One region of the Vibrio sp. R10-SF1-ISO8 genome, then DNA from elsewhere that is predicted to be linked to it. Evidence: predicted binding sites of a transcription regulator. Region 1 holds the regulator's gene; each other region holds the start of a gene.
The links. Region 1 encodes MetJ, which represses methionine synthesis genes. Its sites were predicted from a motif close to TTAGACNTNTANANGTCTAA; they were not measured.
Positions count from the first base shown of each region.

Region 2: metK (methionine adenosyltransferase) is a predicted target of MetJ. The motif match lies at 2,112-2,131, and genes of this name have one in related genera.
Region 3: metE (5-methyltetrahydropteroyltriglutamate--homocysteine S-methyltransferase) is a predicted target of MetJ. The motif match lies at 3,468-3,487, and genes of this name have one in related genera.
Region 4: metA (homoserine O-succinyltransferase MetA) is a predicted target of MetJ. The motif match lies at 2,770-2,789, and genes of this name have one in related genera.

Region 1 covers NZ_JCBDHL010000015.1:6,815-12,099, forward strand. Annotated here, with positions in the region: gene AC6R00_RS10965 (bifunctional aspartate kinase/homoserine dehydrogenase II) at 1-327, opposite strand, end outside; gene AC6R00_RS10970 (O-succinylhomoserine (thiol)-lyase) at 327-1,493, opposite strand; gene metJ (met regulon transcriptional regulator MetJ) at 1,713-2,030, shown strand; gene AC6R00_RS10980 (malic enzyme-like NAD(P)-binding protein) at 2,134-3,411, opposite strand; gene rpmE (50S ribosomal protein L31) at 3,668-3,886, opposite strand; gene priA (primosomal protein N') at 4,170-5,285, shown strand, end outside.
Region 2 covers NZ_JCBDHL010000006.1:52,070-57,354, reverse strand. Annotated here, with positions in the region: gene tkt (transketolase) at 1-1,893, opposite strand, end outside; gene metK (methionine adenosyltransferase) at 2,213-3,367, shown strand; gene AC6R00_RS02180 (DUF2189 domain-containing protein) at 3,639-4,436, shown strand; gene AC6R00_RS02175 (SprT family zinc-dependent metalloprotease) at 4,506-5,003, shown strand; gene AC6R00_RS02170 (endonuclease) at 5,081-5,285, shown strand, end outside.
Region 3 covers NZ_JCBDHL010000021.1:779,726-785,010, reverse strand. Annotated here, with positions in the region: gene ohrR (transcriptional regulator OhrR) at 1-381, opposite strand, end outside; gene ohr (organic hydroperoxide reductase Ohr) at 493-915, shown strand; gene metE (5-methyltetrahydropteroyltriglutamate--homocysteine S-methyltransferase) at 986-3,271, opposite strand; gene metR (HTH-type transcriptional regulator MetR) at 3,553-4,464, shown strand; gene AC6R00_RS21625 (DUF4250 domain-containing protein) at 4,500-4,700, opposite strand; gene AC6R00_RS21620 (HI_1241 family integral membrane domain) at 4,787-5,285, opposite strand, start outside.
Region 4 covers NZ_JCBDHL010000005.1:63,346-68,630, reverse strand. Annotated here, with positions in the region: gene AC6R00_RS01505 (hypothetical protein) at 1-158, shown strand, start outside; gene pilW (type IV pilus biogenesis/stability protein PilW) at 155-853, opposite strand; gene AC6R00_RS01495 (alpha/beta fold hydrolase) at 976-1,809, shown strand; gene metA (homoserine O-succinyltransferase MetA) at 1,806-2,747, opposite strand; gene AC6R00_RS01485 (AAA family ATPase) at 2,878-3,273, shown strand; gene AC6R00_RS01480 (DUF3859 domain-containing protein) at 3,249-3,686, shown strand; gene AC6R00_RS01475 (hypothetical protein) at 3,773-4,156, opposite strand; gene AC6R00_RS01470 (methyl-accepting chemotaxis protein) at 4,422-5,285, shown strand, end outside.

The DNA.
Region 1 (5,285 bases):
GAGTGGATAAGTCAACTCGCCCAAGGTGCTGAACTCATCATTTAAAGTAGCGAGTAGCTGCTGTTTTACTTCTCCCTCAATAAGCGTTTCAATCAGCTCGGTTTGAAACTGGCGTAGTGCTTGGAGTTCTTTATGAGCAATACGGCCATCTTTATTGAGGGCTTCGAGAAATGCAATCAAACGGTTGGTCGTTTTACCTGCGGCTGAAACAACAATCAGATCTTCTGATTGTGAATATTCTTTTAAGATACCGACGACGCGGCGGTAGCATTCAGGATCGGCTAGGCTGCTTCCGCCAAACTTATGGAGTTGAGGTTGAGTAGACATTAGAAGGCTTCCTTAGCTTTTGCGAAAGCTTGTTCAAGGTCAGCAATTAAATCTTCTGCATCTTCAAGCCCAACCGACAGGCGCAGCAGTTGTTGAGAAACGCCAGCCTCTGCAAGTGCTTCTTCTCCCATTGCTCGGTGCGTCATTGACGCTGGGTGACAGATTAGGCTCTCTACACCGCCAAGAGATTCTGCAAGGGAAAACAGTTCTAGTTCACCAACAAAGAATTTAAGTTGTTCAAAGCTACCTGCGAATTCAAAGCTGAGCATAGACCCAAAGCCAGTTTGCTGCTTTTTAGCAATCTCATGGCCTGGGTGTTCAGGTAGGCTAGGGTGATAGATATTACCGACTAAATCTTGGGTCTGTAAGAAGCCTAAAATTTGTCGAGAGCTTTCTTCATGTACCTTCATTCGCGCCCCCAGAGTTCGGATGCCGCGTAATGTCATATAGCTATCAAATGGTGTGCCTGTCGCACCAATACAGTTACCCCACCAAGCGAGCTCTTCCGCGTGTTCTTCTGTTTTGGTAATGACAACACCACCAATAACATCAGAGTGACCATTGATATACTTAGTGGTTGAGTGAATAACAAAGTCGGCGCCAAGGTCTAAAGGCTTTTGGAACACGGGTGTCAAAAAGGTATTGTCGACAGCCACTAGAGCGCCAACTTGTTTGGCTTTCTCACATACGTCTGCGATGTCGACGACACGAACTAGCGGGTTAGATGGTGTTTCCAATAGGATCAGTTTAGGCTTTTTAGCTAGGGCTTCAGCAAAGGCTTGCTCGTTAGATTGATCAACAAATAGAACTTTGAAATCACCTTTATTTGCACGGGTATTGAATAGACGGTAAGTACCACCGTAGCAATCGTGAGGTGCGATGATAAGGTCATCTGGGCCAAGGAAAGCGGATACCCATAGATTCAGCGCTGAAGTACCACAATTGGTCACGACCGCGCCTTTACCTGACTCAAGTTCAAATAGAGCAGTTTCGAGTAGCCCGCGGTTTGGGTTGCCTGAGCGGGTGTAATCGTACTTTGGTACATCACCAAAGGCTGGGAAGCCATAATTCGTCGAGAGGTAAATAGGTGGAACAACTGCGTGATGTTGAGTGTCGGACTCGATACCAGTACGTACCGCGATTGTGGCTGGTTTGCGGGTGCTCATAAGTGTTTCCTTTCGAACTTTAGTGACTTCTATTTGGGAATACGCTATACCTTTATCTTGTTAGATATATGTTATTCCAATCCCATGCCTTTCCACTTTACTTATCATTTTTGTGGACGTCAACACTTCTAGACGTCTATATGTCTTTGCTTGTGGCTATAAATACCGCTAAAATTAGGGATTCTATTTTCAACCATAATAAATAACGAAAGGTGCGCAATGGCAGATTGGAATGGCGAATACATTAGCCCATATGCTGAGCATGGAAAGAAAAGCGAACAAGTAAAGAAGATTACAGTTTCTATTCCATTGAAAGTATTAAAGGTTTTGACTGATGAGCGTACTCGCCGCCAGATTAATAACCTGCGCCACGCAACAAACAGCGAGCTATTGTGTGAAGCTTTTTTGCATGCATATACCGGGCAGCCACTGCCGACTGATGAAGATTTACGTAAAGACCGCCCAGACGATCTCCCTGCTGAAGTGAAAAAACTGATGACAGAGATGGGAATTGAGTTCGAATCTTTCGACGAATAATAAAAATAGTCGCACCTAATTTTCGCACGCTGACGAAATTGAATTAAAAAAACCGCTGTCTTAACAGCGGTTTTTTCGTTCTCGAAGAGACTATTTAGCCAATTTACTCGGCCATATAATTTTCTGGCATTTCAATGCGAGCAACACCTGAGTCAACAGCGGCCTGAGCAACGGCTTTAGCAACACGAGGCAATAGTCGTGGATCCATTGGTTTTGGAATGATGTAACCAGGACCAAATGACAGTGCATCAACGCCAGCAGCTGCTAGGACTTCGGCTGGTACTTCTTCTTTCGCTAGTTGGCGAATAGCGTCTACCGCTGCCAGTTTCATCTCATCGTTGATTTCACTTGCGCGTACGTCTAATGCACCGCGGAAGATGAATGGGAAACACAGCACGTTGTTTACTTGGTTAGGGTAATCACTACGACCAGTACCCATGATCAGATCGTTACGTACTTCGTGAGCAAGTTCAGGTTTGATCTCTGGATCTGGGTTAGAACACGCAAAGACCACAGGTTTGTCTGCCATCAACTGAAGAGCTTCTGGTGAGAGTAGGTTAGGGCCTGATACACCAAGGAACAGGTCAGCACCTTCGATAACGTCTTCTAGTGTGCGCTTATCTGTGTTGTTGGCGAATAGTTGTTTGTATTCGTTAAGATCGTCACGACGAGTGTGGATAACACCTTTACGGTCAAGCATGTAGATTTTCTCACGCATCGCGCCACACTTAATCAGTAGCTCCATACATGCTACTGCTGCTGCACCTGCACCGAGACACACAATCGTTGTGTCTTCTAACTTCTTCCCTTGAAGTTCAATGGCATTAAGCATACCTGCTGCGGTAACAATCGCCGTACCGTGCTGGTCATCGTGGAAAACAGGTACATCACAACGCTCAATCAACTGCTTTTCGATTTCGAAACAGTCTGGCGCTTTGATGTCTTCTAAGTTAATACCACCAAAAGTATCGGCGATGTTAGCAACGGTATCGACAAACTCTTCGATAGTACGGTGCTTTACTTCAATATCAATTGAATCTAAACCCGCAAAGCGTTTGAAAAGCAGTGATTTACCTTCCATTACAGGTTTAGATGCAAGAGGACCTAAGTTGCCAAGACCAAGAATCGCCGTACCATTTGAGATAACAGCAACCATGTTGCCTTTTGATGTGTACTTGTAGACGTTGTCAGCGTTTTGTGCGATTTCACGTACAGGCTCTGCCACACCAGGACTATAGGCTAGAGCAAGATCTTTTGCCGTTTCTGCTGGTGTGGTCAGTGCGACTGCAATTTTACCTGGAGTTGGGTAAGCATGATAATCCAAAGCTTGCTGACGAAACTGTTCTTCTGGGGATACTTCTTGGCGATTGTCGTCTGACATAGGTGTAGGTACTCATTAATAATTATATGGAATGGGGAAATCCATTCTAGAGTAACTAAGTCAAGCTGCCTAGGTCAGAATGCGAGCCGAAGCAATAAAAAGTAGTAAATGACTGGAGATAAGACCAGATGAACAGAGATATGGCTAGCGAATATTAAAATTAATAATAGATTACTCTGCAAAATGGATATTGCGTGAGTGACAGATAACAAAAAAGGACGCCTGAGCGTCCTTTTTAGATTCGGCTAAGAAGAAATTACTTCTTGCTTGATAGAGCACCGAAACGCTTGTTGAAGCGATCAACACGGCCGCCTGTATCAACGATACGTTGCTTACCAGTGTAGAATGGGTGACATTTGTCACATACGTCTAGGTGGATAGACTCTTTAGCTAGAGTTGAGTTGAACTCAAAAGAGTTACCGCAAGAACAAGTCGCTTTTACTGCTTTGTATTCTGGGTGGATACCAGCTTTCATGGGAGAACCTCTAAATATAGGCCGTGTCGCTATCCGATTCTAAGCCGGACACCACACGTAGTTAATAAAAAACCTTTTCGGATACCGCTGCTGTAAAGCTAGCCATATCACTAAGGCGCGATATAGTAATGAATACCTGACTTAGGATCAACCAGTTTAGATCCGAAATCGCTACTTTTTTAGCCTAAGTTATTCTTCAGGCTTGAATTGCGCTCTCTTTCCACTGCTAGGCTTTTCCCTTAGACTAACTCACGTAACCTTTCATTTAGCTGTATAGCCTATTATGCGACCAACAATTGCGCGCGTGGCATTGCCTGTGCCTCTCGATAAACAGTTTGATTATCAGATTCCCAACCACCTATTTCCTATCATTGGTGGGCGTGTCTCTGTCCCTTTTGGTCGTCAAACTCTGGTTGGCATTGTCACTGCGCTGGTGAATGAGTCAGAGTTCAGCCTAGATAAGCTTAAGCCGATCAAGCTCGTGTTGGATAGCCAGCCTGTGTGGCCAGAAAAGCTCTACTCCTTGCTATTTTGGTGCAGTCAGTTTTATCAGTATCCGCTTGGTGACACTTTGTTTAATGCCATGCCGAGTGCGCTGAGAAAAGGTAAAGACGCCGATTTCGCGACGCTGGTGGAATGGCAGCTCACCGCAAGTGGTCGAGACCAACTGATGATAGGTTTCGGCCGCGCGGTTAAACAAGCCAAAGTGATGCATATGCTGGAGTCAGGCTCGATTTCGCATCAACGTTTTGTCGATGAAGAGATCAGTTCATCTGTACTAAAGACCTTGGCAGAAAAAGGCTGGATTGAATCGATAGAGAAAAGACCAGTGATTCGTGAGTGGAAACACGACGTTGAAGCTGATGTCGATAAGCCAAAGCTAAACTCTGAGCAGGCAGTGGCGATTGCGACGGTTAATAGCAATGAAGGTTTCGCTTGTTACCTGCTAGAAGGGGTAACGGGTTCTGGTAAAACGGAAGTGTACCTCAACCTGATTAAACCTGCGCTTGAGCAAGGCAAACAAGCGTTAGTTCTTGTGCCTGAAATAGGTTTAACGCCGCAAACCATTAACCGATTTAGGAAACGCTTTAATGTTCCGGTTGAGGTAGTGCACTCGGGTTTAAATGATACAGAGCGACTTAATGCTTGGCTTAGTGCGCGTGATAACGCCGCTGGCATTGTGATTGGTACTCGCTCTGCACTGCTCACGCCTTTTGCCAATCTTGGCATTATTATCGTTGATGAAGAGCATGATGCTTCGTACAAGCAGCAGGATAGTCTGCGCTACCATGCGCGTGATGTGGCGGTGATGCGTGCTAACAAAGAGCAGATCCCAATTGTGCTTGGCTCAGCCACGCCAGCTTTAGAAACTCTACATAACGCCTTAAGTGGCAAGTAC
Region 2 (5,285 bases), on a different contig from region 1:
ACCGATGATCTTGCCGCCGAAGCCAACGTACTTGTACCAGAAGTCAGCGATGCCAGCTTCAACAGCGATACGAGCCGTTACGTCAGATGGAAGTACAGCTTCACGGTACTCAGCGTCTTGCTTGTCGAATGCGTCAGTTGCAGGCATAGATACTACGCGTACCTTCTTGCCTTCAGCAGTTAGCTCAGCTGCAGCGTTAACCGCTAATTCAACTTCAGAACCAGTTGCGATAAGGATTAGCTCTGGCTTGCCTTCACAATCTTTCAGAATGTAACCACCGCGAGCGATGTTAGCTACTTGCTCTTCGCTGCGCTCTTGCTGTGCAAGGTTTTGACGGGAGAAGATTAGCGATGTTGGACCATCTTTACGTTCGATAGCCAGTTTCCAAGCGACTGCAGATTCCACTTGGTCACATGGACGCCATGTGCTCATGTTTGGCGTTAGACGTAGAGAAGCCATTTGCTCAACCGGTTGGTGAGTTGGGCCATCTTCGCCAAGGCCGATAGAGTCGTGCGTGTAAACTTGGATGTTCTGAACTTTCATCAGAGCAGCCATGCGCATTGCGTTACGAGCATATTCCATGAACATTAGGAAAGTTGCACCGTATGGTACGAAACCACCGTGCAGAGCAATACCGTTCATGATAGCTGTCATACCGAATTCACGTACACCGTAGTGGATGTAGTTACCAGACGCATCTTCAGCAGACACAGACTTAGAACCAGACCACATAGTTAGGTTAGAAGGCGCAAGGTCAGCAGAGCCGCCTAGGAATTCTGGTAGCATAGCACCGAACGCTTCTAGCGCATTTTGCGACGCTTTGCGTGATGCGATGTTTGCTGGGTTAGCTTGAAGGTCAGCAATGATTGCGTTTGCTTTCTCTTCCCACTGTGCTGGTAGTTCACCGTTTAGGCGACGCTTAAGCTCTGCTGCTTCTGCTGGGTATGCCGTTGCATAAGCATCGAACTTAGCATTCCAAGCTGCTTCTTTAGCTGCACCAGCTTCTTTTGCATCCCACTCTGCGTATACGTCAGCAGGAATTTCAAAAGGACCGTGCTCCCAACCTAGTTCTTTACGTGTAGCTGCAATTTCTTCAGCGCCTAGTGGTGCACCGTGACAGTCGTGTGAGCCAGATTTATTTGGAGAACCAAAGCCGATAATCGTTTTAGTACAGATTAGAGTTGGGCGTGGGTCAGCTTTCGCTGCAACGATAGCGGCATTGATCGCTTCTGGATCGTGACCGTCTACTGCTGGGATTACGTGCCAGCCGTACGCTTCAAAACGCTTAGGAGTGTCGTCAGAGAACCAACCTTCAACTTCACCGTCGATAGAGATGCCGTTATCATCCCAGAAGGCAATAAGTTTACCCAGACCTAGGGTGCCTGCTAAAGAACATGCTTCGTGAGAGATACCTTCCATCAGACAGCCGTCACCCATGAATGCATAAGTGAAGTGGTCAACGATGTCGTGGCCTTCTTTGTTGAACTGTGCTGCAAGTGTCTTCTCAGCTAGCGCCATACCAACAGCGTTAGTGATACCTTGACCCAGTGGACCCGTAGTTGTCTCGATACCTGGTGCGTAACCGTACTCTGGGTGACCTGGTGTCTTAGAGTGCAGTTGACGGAAGTTTTTCAGATCATCGATAGACAGCTCGTAACCAGCTAGGTGCAGTAGCGAGTAAATCAGCATTGAGCCGTGGCCGTTTGATAGTACGAAACGGTCGCGGTCAGCCCACTCTGGGTTAGTTGGGTTATGGTTTAGATGTGAGCGCCAAAGAACTTCAGCGATATCAGCCATACCCATAGGTGCGCCTGGGTGACCAGAGTTAGCTTGTTGAACACCATCCATGCTTAGAGCGCGGATTGCATTAGCGAGATGTTGACGAGAAGACATGTCAGCTCCTGAGTGCATTAAGCGAATCGAAATAAAATGGGCGATAATTCTCTCAAAGCGCCACCAGCACTGCAATCGTTTTCCAAGTCAAAAGCTCACAAATTTCCTAGCTTTCGCAGCAAATCGATAAAAGTTACTAATATTTCGCACAATTAAAGCAAACGATTGTCTTGTTAGGTTTTGAAAAAGAGCTTGTAATTCGAGCGATAAAAATTAGAATAGACGTCTAGATGTAGATACACCTACAGATATCAAGATTATTTATCAGTGTTCCACGATTGATAACGGAGCACTCTCTAAAATTAAAAGTGGAGCTCACATGGCTAAGCACCTGTTTACTTCTGAGTCTGTTTCAGAAGGTCATCCAGATAAAATCGCAGACCAAATCTCTGATGCAGTTCTAGACGCAATCATCGAGCAAGACCCAAAAGCACGTGTTGCGTGTGAAACTTACGTAAAAACCGGCATGGTGATGGTTGGTGGTGAAATCACGACATCAGCATGGGTCGATATTGAAGAGCTAACTCGCCAGACTGTTCGTGAAATTGGTTACGTTCACTCTGACATGGGTTTCGATGCTGACTCTTGTGCAGTTCTAAACACCATCGGCAAACAGTCTCCAGACATTAACCAAGGTGTTGATAAAGCTGACCCTAAAGAGCAAGGCGCTGGTGACCAAGGTATCATGTTCGGTTACGCGACTAACGAAACTGACATCCTAATGCCAGCTCCGATTACTTACTCTCACCTTCTTGTTCAAAAGCAAGCTGAAGTACGTAAAAACGGTACACTGCCATGGTTACGTCCTGACGCGAAGTCTCAGGTAACTTTCCAGTACGACCAAGGTAAGATCGTTGGTATTGATGCAGTTGTTCTTTCTACCCAGCACTGTGATTCAATCTCGACTCCTGACCTACGTGAAGCAGTAATGGAAGAGATCATCAAACCAGTACTGCCTTCTGAGTGGATCAACAAAGAGACAAACTTCTTCATTAACCCAACCGGCCGTTTCGTAATCGGTGGTCCTATGGGTGACTGTGGTCTAACAGGTCGTAAGATCATCGTTGATACCTATGGCGGCGCAGCTCGTCACGGTGGTGGTGCTTTCTCTGGTAAAGATCCATCAAAAGTAGACCGTTCTGCAGCATACGCAGCACGCTACGTTGCGAAAAACATCGTTGCTGCTGGCCTAGCGGATCGTTGTGAAATCCAACTTTCTTACGCAATCGGTGTTGCTGATCCAACGTCTATCATGGTTGAAACCTTCGGCACTGAAAAAGTATCGCAAGACGTTATCGTTGAAGCTGTACGTCAAAACTTCGACCTACGCCCATACGGTCTACAAGAGATGCTGAACCTACTTCAGCCTATCTACAAGAAGACTGCGGCATACGGCCACTTCGGTCGCGAAGAGTTCCCATGGGAAGCGACAGATAAAGCCGCTCTTCTACGTGAGTTCGCTGGTCTGAAGTAATCTTTGATTACACTATAAAAATATTGAGAACGTCTGGATTACCAGACGTTCTTTTTTTATGCGCAAAAAAACATCAAGAAATTTGTATTTTTTTGCCATGCGGTCAATAGTTAAAAATATGTTAACGAACAAATCGAAAATCGACTTTGTTTCGTAAGCTGTTTAACTGATGCGCCGCTTACATTATTAGAGGTCGCCAAGCCGGGCATCGAGTTTCGTTCACTGTCGCTCAAGAGCACAGTGTAGGTAGAGAATCGATCAAGGAGGATATATGCCTCGTACGGTGAATCCACACGACTTCGATGACAAGAACAAAGAAGTCAAAGACTCAGAATACGCCCGCACGATTCCGTGTAATCAGGTCAGTATTTCTGCCCCGTTCCACTGGTTGTCACTCGGTCTGCATGACTTTGTCCGCATGCCACTTATCAGCGCCTTTTACGGTTTGTGCTTTATGGCCGCCGCAATAGGTATTGTTTTACTTGTCCAATGGCAGGGCACTCACTTAGTCGTGATGCCAAGTCTCGTTGTCTATATGCTTATTGGTCCTTTCTTGGCGCTTGGTCTTTATGACGCAAGCTGGGAAAGAGAAAAAGGCCATAGTGCAAGCCTACTTCACTCAATGAAAGCGATTGGTCGCAACTCCTCTTCTCAATGGGCATTCGCCGTGTTACTGGCGGTATGCATGATCTTCTGGATGAGAATTGCAGCACTTCTACACGCTCTATATCCATCCGTCCAAGGCGCACCGCTAACAGAGTTTCTGCCTTTCTTAGTCATAGGGTCACTGGTTGGTTTTGTCTTAGCATGTGTTGTATTCAGTATCTCCGCGTTTTCCATTCCATTAATGATGGAGCGCCGAGTTGATATGATGACTGCGGTCTTCTCAAGCTTCAATGCAGTGAAATCGAATATTCCAGCCATGATTGTGTGGGCAGCCCTCATTTGTGGCGGTATTTTAGTGGGCTTTGCGACCTACGGGATTGGAATGCTGTTTACCATGCCAATTCTTGGTTATGGTACTTGGCATGCTTATCACGAAACGATCAAGAAAAAGCATCACCCATAAGTCGCGCTCTACGCTGAACCAGTATATGATTCGCCTCTCACTATAGAGGCGTTTTATTTGGGGTGTGCGTTGGATTTGGAACTTGAATACCGAGCAAATAAGGTCATGGCTGACTGTATCCAGACCGCATCACAAACATTTAAGCGCTCATTTCCTCTCCCGCAATTGAGCTTCAATCTACGCGGCAAAGCGGCAGGTAAAGCCTATTTACAGCTGAATGAGATTCGCCTCAACCCTGTTTTGTTCACAGAGAACCAGCAAGCATTTTTAGCGGAAGTTATTCCTCATGAAGTTGCTCATCTGATTACCTACCAAGTCTATGGCCGCGTTCGACCACATGGTAAAGAGTGGCAAGGGGTCATGGAAGCCGTATTTAACGTGCCAGCCCGCACCACCCACAGCTTCGAAACAACATCAGTACAAGGGAAAACCTTTGAGTACGACTGTGGCTGTAGCACTTATCCGTTATCCATTCGTCGTCACAACAAAGTGCTACGCAATCAAGCAAGCTACCGTTGCCAGCAGTGCCAACAACCACTCAGCTTTACCGGCAAGCAACTGTCATAATTAAGTAAAGCATCATTAATTTATAGCTAGATTTGCGTGTTAAACTGTAGTTATTACTACTTTTCTAACACTTATTCATGAACAAATCTCTGTGGTTATCTGCTATCGGCTTGTTGTGCACTACTGCTGTACTTGCTGCGCCCCCTTCATCTTTCTCTAAAGCCAAAAAAGAAGCGGTAAAGATTTACGCTGACCATCCAACCAGTTTTTACTGTGGCTGCAATATTTCATGGCAAGGTCGCAAAGGAATACCTGACTTAGAATCGTGTGGTTATCAGGTAC
Region 3 (5,285 bases), on a different contig from region 1:
TTTCATCTCAGCGGGGATGGCGAGTGCTTTAGCTTTAAGTAAACGACCCTCTTCACTGAGTTTTAACACCCTAACCCTTTCATCTAATTCACTTCTTCCTCTTAGGACAAAGCCTTTAGCTTCAAGCCGCTTCAATAAAGGGGTTAACGTGCCAGAATCGAGATGCAATCTTGCACCAATATCCTTGACGCTAATCCCATCACTTTCCCACAGTACCATCATGACAAGATATTGGGAGTAAGTGAGGTCTAGGGAGTCTAATAACGGGCGATAGGTTCGAATCACCGCATTGGAAGCGCTATAGAGCGGAAAACAAACCTGATTCTCTAACAATAAACTCTCTTCTTCAGTTAGCTGTTTCTTGCTATCGCAGTAACTCATTCCACCACCCTTTTAAATTAAATTGCGCACAATATACTTGCATTCAAACTTTGTTTCGATCTAACATTGCAAACAATTAGATTGTGCACAACTTAAAATAAGGATACAAACATGACTACACTATACAAAACTCAAGCAACAGCACTAGCAGGCAGAAATGGTTCGGTTAAATCAGACGATGGCTTACTTGAATTAGAGCTTGCTTATCCGAAAGAAATGGGTGGTACTGGCGCTGCTACCAACCCAGAACAACTATTTGCGGCAGGTTACTCAGCCTGTTTTTCAAATGCTATTTTGCATGTGGCCCGCGAAGGTAAAGTGGCTTTAAAAGAAGCACCAGTGACAGCAGAGGTTGGGATTGGTCCGAACGAACAAGGCGGTTTTGCGCTAACGGTAAGCCTTGCTGCATCAATCGACCTACCTCAAGAACAAGCACTTGAGCTCGTGCGAGTTGCGCACCAAGTGTGCCCTTACTCAAACGCTGTGCGCGGTAACATCGACGTAGAAGTCACGGTAAATGGCCAAGCAATCTAATTTGATTTAATTGGTATAGACGAAAATGCCGACCCAAAAGGGTCGGCATCTGTTGTTTTAAAGCTCAAATTTACGCTTGGTAGCTTTTGCGCAGTTCTTTTGCCGCTAATACCATATTGGCCAGTGACGCTTCTGTTTCTGCCCAGTTACGTGTTTTCAGTCCACAATCTGGGTTCACCCATAAGCGCTGCGCTGGAATCTTCTCTGCCGCTTTATTGAGTAGGCCTTCAATCCATTCTTTGGTTGGAATGTTTGGTGAGTGAATGTCATAGACACCTGGACCAATCTCATTTGGATAGTTGAAGTCTTCAAATGCCTTAAGCAGTTCCATGTTTGAACGCGATGTTTCTATTGTAATCACGTCAGCATCTAGCGCGGCGACAGACTCAATGATCTCATTGAATTCTGAGTAACACATGTGAGTGTGGATTTGAGTTTCTGGTTTGGCACTTGCCGCTGAAATCTTAAACGCGTCCACTGCCCATTCTAAGTACTCTTTATGGTCGCGCTTCTTAAGTGGTAAACCTTCACGAATCGCCGGCTCATCAATTTGGATGATGTTAATGCCCGCATCTTGTAAGTCTGATACTTCATCACGCAGTGCGAGTGCAAGTTGATCCGCGATTTGCTTGCGAGTGATATCCTCACGGGGGAATGTCCAACAAAGAATCGTCACAGGCCCTGTTAGCATGCCCTTCATCTGTTTCGAGGTTAAAGACTGCGCATAGGTAGACCATTCCACCGTCATCGGTTTTTCGCGTTCAATGTCAGCAACGACAATGGCAGGCTTAACGCAGCGAGATCCGTAGCTCTGCACCCAACCAAATTTTGTGGTTTGGAAACCCGCTAAGTTTTCTGCAAAGTATTCCACCATATCGTTACGTTCAGCTTCGCCGTGAACCAAGACATCCAGATCCAACGCTTCTTGGCGTTTAACCGCATCTGCAATATGGCCTTTTAGGGCTTGATCGTATTCCGTTTGTGACAACTTACCTGTGCGATAAGCGCTGCGTTGAACTCGAATCTCGCTCGTTTGCGGGAAAGAGCCAATGGTCGTGGTTGGAAACAGCGGCAGCCCCAATACTTCACTTTGGTGCGCGGCTCGCTCAGCATAGGGAGCACTACGCTCTGCCAAAGACTTAGTAATACTATTTAAACGCGCTTGAACTTGTGGCTTATTGACATGAGTTGCGGTTTTACGTGCTTGGATCGGCGCACTATAGGTGTCACAAGCAAGAATGGCTTCTTGGCTACCATCTAGCGCCTTACCCAGTAGCGCCACTTCCGTTACTTTCTGCTTAGCAAAAGCAAACCAGCTGCGCACTTCTTCCGTCAATACAGGTTCTAACTCTAGATCCACCGGACTGTGCAGTAGTGAACACGAGCTCGCCACCCATAACTTGTCACCGAGCTTATCTTTAAGCGGTTGCAGTAACGCTAGTTGAGCGCTCAAATCTGCACGCCACACGTTACGCCCATTCACTACACCAGCAGACAGCACCCAATGTTCAGGCAGTTTTTCGACAACAGCGTCTAGTTGTTCAGGCGCTGCCGACAAATCAATGTGTAAGCCATCTACAGCTAGCTCGACAACTTTATCAAGCGTGTCGCTAACTGAATCAAAATACGTGGTAAGCAGAACCTTCACATCACTGCGAATGACTTGATACGCCAATTTAAACGCGTCTTGCCAAGGCTTGTTCAGCTCAAGAGAGAGGATCGGTTCATCAATCTGTACCCACTCAACACCTTGTTTCGCTAGCTTCGCTAAGATTGCCTGATAAGCAGTTAACAGGCGAGGTAGCAAAGACAGGCGATCAAATCCCTCTTCTACTTCCTTACCAAGGTACAGATAAGTCAGAGGGCCAAGTAATACAGGTTTGACTTTATGACCAGCTTTAACCGCCTCGTTCACTTCTTCAAACAGTTGCGGCCAGCTCACTTCAAACGTGTCTTCCTGACTGAACTCCGGCACAATATAATGGTAGTTAGTGTTAAACCACTTCGTCATGTCTGAAGCCGCGTGACCGCTACAACCACATCCTGCCTGAGATTGACCACGTCCCACCTTGAATAAGGTATCAAGGTCTGGGAAACCTTCGCGATGTCGCTTTGGAACGTGCCCTAGTAGCAAGGTGGTAGTAAGCACATGATCATACCAAGCAAAATCACCTGCAGTCACAAACTCTAACCCAGCTTCAGATTGTGTATTCCAGTTTTTGTTGCGTAGCTCAGCGCCCACGGCTTTCAGCTCAGCTTGGTCGATTTCTCCACGCCAGTATTTCTCTAGCGCGAACTTGAGTTCGCGTTTTTCACCAATGCGAGGGTAACCTAGAATATGTGTTGTCGTAGTCATCTTTCCAATCCTTGTCATTCTTAATTTTGCAATTTATTCATTCAGTGCAGAACACCACGTAAGATGTCTGGATGGCTAAACTATCTCGTCTTAAACAGATTTGGACAACTTCCAAATATTCAACTTGTTTATTAGAAAATTTCATAATCGCAAAACACCTGTTTCAATAACTTAATCAACAAAAATAGTTAGCATGATAGACGTCTAGATGTTTACACCTCTATAAAAACAAGGTAGGTTATAAATATTCATGCTGTTCACACATCATCTGAGGGAAATTCATGATTGAGCTCAAGCATCTGAAAACATTGACTACTTTGCGTGATACTGGATCGCTAACCGCGACAGCAACCACACTGCATTTAACCCAGTCAGCCTTGTCACATCAGCTCAAAGATCTGGAAGCAAGAATTGGTGGACAGCTATTTTTGCGTAAAACTCGCCCAGTGAAGTTCACTTCCGAGGGGGAGATCTTTCTAAAATTGGCTGATGATGTGTTGCCTAAAATTGCCAAAGCAGAAAATGAAATTGCGAGCTTGAAAGAGGATGTGAACGGTCGATTGCACATGGCGATTGAATGCCACTCATGTTTCCAGTGGTTAATGCCTGCACTGAAAGAGTATCAGGTGGCTTGGCCTAGCGTCACACTAGATTTCTCATCTGGTTTTGGATTTGAACCTTTGCCTGCTCTAATGGCTGGAGAGCTTGATTTGGTTATCACTTCAGACATTCAGCCTCGTTCAGAAGTGCACTACGAACCTCTGTTTGATTTTGAAATGCGTTTGGTCACGTCAACCTCTCACCCTTTAGCAGACAAAGAGTGTATAGAACCGGAAGAGCTCACGGAGCAAACCATGCTTTCGTACCCAGTACAAAAGTCGCGACTCGATGTTGTAAAACACTTTCTGCAACCTGCAGGGATAGAGCCAGCAAAATGGAAACAAGCAGACAATACCCTAATGCTGATTCAGATGGTGTCTGCCGGACTTGGCGTGGCTGCATTGCCCAACTGGGCAATCAGTGAGTTTTCAAGGCAAGGCTTAATTACCAGCATTCCACTCGGTAGCGGTTTATGGCGCCGCCTATTTGCCGCAACACGCAACACAGATAAAAACAAACGCTATTTGCAGGCGTTTTTCAACACCGCGAGAGTTCAGTCTCAAAGCCACTTAGATGGAATAAAAACTGTCTAGGGAATCAAAAAAGAGGCTAAACGCCTCTTTTTGATTTATCGGTTATACGATTTGAACTGATTGGTTAAAGGGTCATATTGATAACCAAGTACATCAAGTTTACCAATCACCGCTTCAACATCCATCTCGTACATAGAGACTAACTCTTCAAAAGAATCACACTCTAAGCGCAACTTTTCATTCACGATTCCCAATAAAATTGCGCTATCTAAGCGTCCTACATTGCTGAGATCCATCACCGCCTCCTTTAACGCCATCGCTCTTACAAGCGTAGACACAAATTGGCGGTTTTGAAGTGAACCAGCTCTAAACTCTAAGCAAATTAAAGAGCAAACACGGCCTGATTAGATGTTGCCGCTATCAGCATAAACGCCAAAGCAATACCAAGCTGCAATTTGTTGATTTCTTTAGAGGCTAGCATGTGCCAACACCACACAACAACGGAACTAATCATCAAAGCAAAGCCTACTAGCAAAGGCTGCATAACTGCGGCTAAGGTTCCATCGTCTAGGCCATTTGCTTTGAATAAAATAGCTAAGCACATCAACATAGCAGAGACAACGCCAGAAACGGGAAGAATGCGATGAAAAGCCTGCAGGCGCGTGCGCGCGACGGTAAGTAGTAAATGAGCAAGTAAAGCCCCTAAAAGGGTGATTAACACAAACACACTTACCCCACCAGCCAAAGACGCCTGAGAGCTAATCTCAATACCGACAAAGGCTAACGCGAGGCCATTTGCTAAATACATCACCCAAATCGGCCCTTGAACTCGTGTTTTTTTCGTCTGTACTTGGGAGTAAAAATAGGCAATAGCGAAGACA
Region 4 (5,285 bases), on a different contig from region 1:
AACCGATTTGGATCTGTGAAAGTTTTCTAGTCCTGTTTGCGCTTTTGTCTGTGTTGGGAATCGCTGCTTTTATTTACATTCTCTATAAAGAATATCTTAAGATTCAACGTGCATCACGAGTGAGAAGTCGTCGAAAAAAACACCACTCAAAGCGTTAGCTAAAGCTATCTAGTTTACGCTTGTACTCCTCTGCCACATTTGGGTTTCCCGCTCTTTGCTCTAGTTCGATCAACAATTTTAGCGACGGTTTATGCAGCCCAAACTTATGGTGGAATCGAACCAATCTCAACCTTGCATCTTCCAATGAACCAACTCTAATTTCCAATTCAGCCAGTGTTAGAGCTGAGCGAACTCTGTCGGGCTCAAAGTCTAAGGCGCGTTTGAAGTATCTGATAGCTTGCACGGTTTGTTGTGCTTTCATCGCGCACAGGGCTGCGTTTTCGTAACTGGTTGAGGTTAAATAGTAATTCTGTTGCTGGATCGCTTGATTAAAGTACCTGTCCGCAAGGGTGAACTCGCCTTGTTTACATAAAAATGTACCATAGTTGTTAAGCACATTTCCGTTATTTGGGTGACGCTTTAAGGCTTTTTTGTAGAAGGACTCGGCGGATTGAGTTTCTCCAACTTGTTCGTAATAGTGGGCAATAGAGAGTTGTGCTCGATAATAGTTTGGTGAGTGTTTCAAAGCTTGTTCTAAATTTTCTCGCGCTTTGCGCATGTCGCCTCTTTGCATGTAGCCGATACCGAGTTCAATGCGGGCTTCTGAACGTTGCTGGGCATCAGAATTTTGAATCTGGGTAGAGTTCATACAGCCAGTTAGCAATAGGGTTGAAATTAGAATGATTAATCTCATAGGAATACATAAGTTCTAAGACGAGATTGAATGTATATCTCAACTCATCCGGTCTGATTAGCGAGATGAGAAAAGTATGCGACATGTTTTGCAGATAACCGTGTAATCAACTGAGGTGAAGAGTGAGAAACAAAGCGGCAGTTCTAACAACTATTATAAGTTTTTTCATTGGCTTAGCAGTCAAACCTTCGTCTGCAATTGAGTTAAATGCAGAGGTTGAGCAAACAAAAGATGGCCTTGCTTTTGTCAGAATAGCTAACCCAACTGCGAGTCATAGGGTGGTGTTTATTCATGGCTCTCCAGGTAGCCATACCGCGTATGCAGACTACCTCGCCAACGAATCACTGCAGGAGCAAGCAGAGCTGATTTCTGTTGATCGCTTAGGCTATGGAGCATCAAAACCGGAATTAGTCTCTAGCCTTGATCAACAGGCGCAAGCCATTGGTGAACTGCTAGCCAGTGATAAATCTAATATAATGGTTGGACATTCGCTCGGAGCGCCTATCGCTTTGGCACTTGCACTTCAGCAGCCGGATAGGGTCGATGGGATGGTTTTGGTCGCGCCCGCTTTTGACCCTAAGCTCGAAGAACCTAAGTGGTACAACATAATTGCTGATACGTGGCTTATCAATTGGGCACTGTCTAATGATTGGCAGACGTCTAATGGAGAGATGATGCCACTGGCTGAAGAGTTGAGTGAATTGAATGGTAAAGATTGGCGCGTATTGGATACGCTTCCGGTGACGATCATTCATGGCAAAGAGGATACCATCGCAGATCCTGACAACTCGGTATTTGCGATTCAAAAACTAACCGGCACATCAAAGCAGTTGATTGAAGTAGAAAAAGAGGGCCATTTTATTCTTTGGCAAAATGTCCCTCTAATCTCTGAGCAGATCCAACAACTGTTATTTGAAACTCAGCAAGTGAGTAAGTACAAAGCTCAACGACCCTAATCGTCTTTAGTAAAATTGGCTTCGCTGAAGTGATCCAAGTCGTAAGGTGTTTGTTGGTAAACGCAGTAATTTAGCCAGTTGGAAAACAGCAAGTGTCCGTGGCTTCTCCAGCTTGCGGTTGGTTTATTATCTGGGTTGTTATTCGGGTAGTAATTAACTGGAATAACTGGCTCCATACCTTCACCTAAGTCACGAATGTACTCATTGTGCAGGGTGTGAGAATCGTACTCAGGGTGACCTGTGACAAATACGTTTCGCTTATCTTTGGTGGCTGCCAGATAAACACCTGCGACGTCTGATGTTGCAAGAATATCTAAGTCAGTATGTTCGGCAAGGAACTCTGGAGAGAAATCAGCGTAGCGGGAGTGTGGCGCTAAGAAGGTGTCATCAAAACCACGCAACACAGGGTGATAAGGCTGGTGGATCTTATGGTGGTATACCCCAGATAGCTTATCCTTACGAGTACGTTTAGGCAGATCGTAGAGTAGCTTCAAGCCTGCTTGGGCAGCCCAACAAACATAGAGCGTTGAAGTGACATGTTCTTTCGCCCAACTCATGATGGTTTGCAAGTGTTCCCAGTAGATCACATCTTCAAATTGAACCAGGCCTAATGGCGCACCAGTGATGATGAGTCCATCAAAGTTACGTCCTTTGACCATTTCAAATTGGCGATAGAAGTTATCTAAGTGCTCTGTCGGCGTGTTTTTGCTTGGCCTATCATCGATGCGTAGTAGCTCAATATCCACCTGTAGCGGGCTGTTTGATAGCAAGCGAAGGAACTGGGTTTCCGTCTCAATTTTCTTAGGCATAAGATTGAGGATCAGCACCTTAAGCGGACGAATTTCCTGTGTTGACGCACGAGACTCGGGCATGATGAAAATGTTCTCGGTACGTAATACGTCAGATGCGGGTAATCGATCGGGGATCTTAATTGGCACAGCTTACTCCCTAAGCGTATTTATGGACGTCTATACTTCTAAACTTAACCCAATCAGAATGAGATGTCGATAGCCAATTTGGTCCAATTTATATTAATATTCGTGCGTGAACTCACTAGTTAAATTCACTATGACCTTAAAACTCACCTTGATTCGAGGCTTGCCCGGATCAGGTAAAAGCACATTGGCAAAGACAATCGATGCCAAACACTATGAAGCTGATATGTATTTTATCAACGACTGTGGCGAATATGTCTATCAGCCGCAGCAAATCGCACATGCTCATCGGTGGTGTCAACAGATGACTGAGCAAGCCTTGCTCAACGGCGACAGTGTCGTTGTTTCAAACACGTTTGTTCAACGCTGGGAAATTGTTCCTTACCTGAAGCTGGCTAAGCGCGTTAAAGCCCAATTTGAAGTAGTCGAATGTCATAACAATTATGGCAACATTCATGGCGTTGCGCCTAATACGATAAAATCTATGAAAAAACGGTGGCAAGAATGGCAAAGCGTTCCCCAGTTGTAGAGATGACTTCTTACGGGATTTACAAAGAGTGGGATTCTAAATCTAAACACTTGCCTAAGATTCAAGAGTTCACGACCAAAGTCCCCGCCGATGAAGAAATTGAATTTGGTTTCATCGTCAATATAAAGAAAGCCAAAGGTGAAGTGATAGAGTTTTGTATCGTTCACCCAGGAGTGAAAGGTAAAAAAGGACAAACTTTAGAACCATTTTGTGGCGACTTGCATGTCGGAAGTAATGACTGGGATTTTTATCTGGGTGACACTATTCAGTTACTTGATCCAGTTGACGGGTTTGAATCAAACATTGGCAAGTGGCGCATGACTATCACGTTGAATGATAAGGTGATTGCTGAAAAAACGTTTGACGTGTACGCGCGTGATGAAGGTGAGTTTTGGAAAAAGCGCGGTTTTTAGTGGTTTGTCGAAGGAAAACATTGGGTATCTAAGGGCGCACAGTGTATATAAACCTGTTCGGCGCCCCTGAGTCATAGCTTGTTAACTCAAATACTAGAGAAGTCATACCCAGCAGCAAGCAACAAGCCGCGTTCATGTTTAATGAGTTGAGCGCGGTCTTCAATCAGTTCATGCAACGCTTGGCGCGGCTTACATGCCAGAGTTCTAAAATCTTCGAAAGACTGCGACGCTTCAATTTCAGCAAACATTTTGCTGATCACGTTTCTAGCTTCACATGGGTTGTTTTCAGTTTTGAAGTATTCTACACCTCGCGCAGCTTCACGAATTTCCGCCAGTAGCTCAATTGGGCTTGATTCCTGCGCCACAGACAAATAGTTATCTAGCACTCGCTTGGCAAACAGTAGCTCTTGTAATGGTATGTCACGACCACTTTCAATCAGTGCCGGACTAAGAATGTTATTTGAGCTCATCGACTATCCTTGGTTCAAATGTATCAATTGCCTAAGCAGTCTAAATTATCATCGCGCGAAAGGGAACAATCTAATTTGCCCAGACTGTAAGGGAGTGCCGATGTTTTTCCTTAGTAATTCGTATCTTGCGCATCTTGTAGATTACTGAAGCTCGACAAGTGGTCAAAGCAGCGCCAATAAACAGTGATATTCGATAATTTATATCTGAGTGATGACTATAATTACAGCACTATAAGTAAGTGTATTGCCCAAGGAAGGTTAATTTATGTTGTTTTTTAAAAATAACGAACCAACCCAGACATCTAACCATTCTGATCATGTCTATGCTGCAATCAAAAAACATGTTGCTTGGATAGAGTTTAGTCCTGAGGGGGTCATTCAAGATGCGAGTAGACTGTTTTTAAGTGTTGTTGGGTACTCGTTAGAAGAAGTAAAAGGAAAGCACCATCGGATTTTTTGTTCTGACGGTTATATTAGCTCTGCGGCCTATCAGAGTTTTTGGCGTGACTTGGCCAAGGGAGTGACCAAAGAGGGGACATTTGAGAGAAAGAACAAGCAGGGTGAAACCATTGTTCTCGAGGCGACGTATTTTCCTATCTACGATTCCGAAGGTAAGGTGTCTAGCGTGGCGAAGATTGCTTCAGACATCACTGAGATGTTCTATAAAAACCAAAAAAATGATGCACTGTTTTCTGCATTGGATAAGTCGCAAGCTATTATTGAGTTTGATCCCAAGGGCACCGTCATTGCAGCCAATCCCAATTTCTTGAGCACGCTCGGATACAGCTCTTCTCAAGTGGTTGGGCAGCACCACCGAATGTTCTGCTTTGACGAGTTTTACAAGGACAATCCTCATTTTTGGCGAGATCTCGAAGATGGACAGATCAAATCAGGTCTTTTTCAGAGACGTAGTTCTCATGGAGCGAGCGTTTGGATTGAAGCCACATACAATCCTATTAGAGATGAAACAGGGAAAGTGGTGAAGGTCGTAAAATTTGCAAGTGATATAACTGCGCGCATCGAACGTAACCAAGCAATCGCGGAGGCTTCTGAAGTGGCTTATTCGACTTCAGTTGAGACAGCGCAAATTGCGCAAGAGGGATCCCAACTACTAGCGGACTCAGTTGAG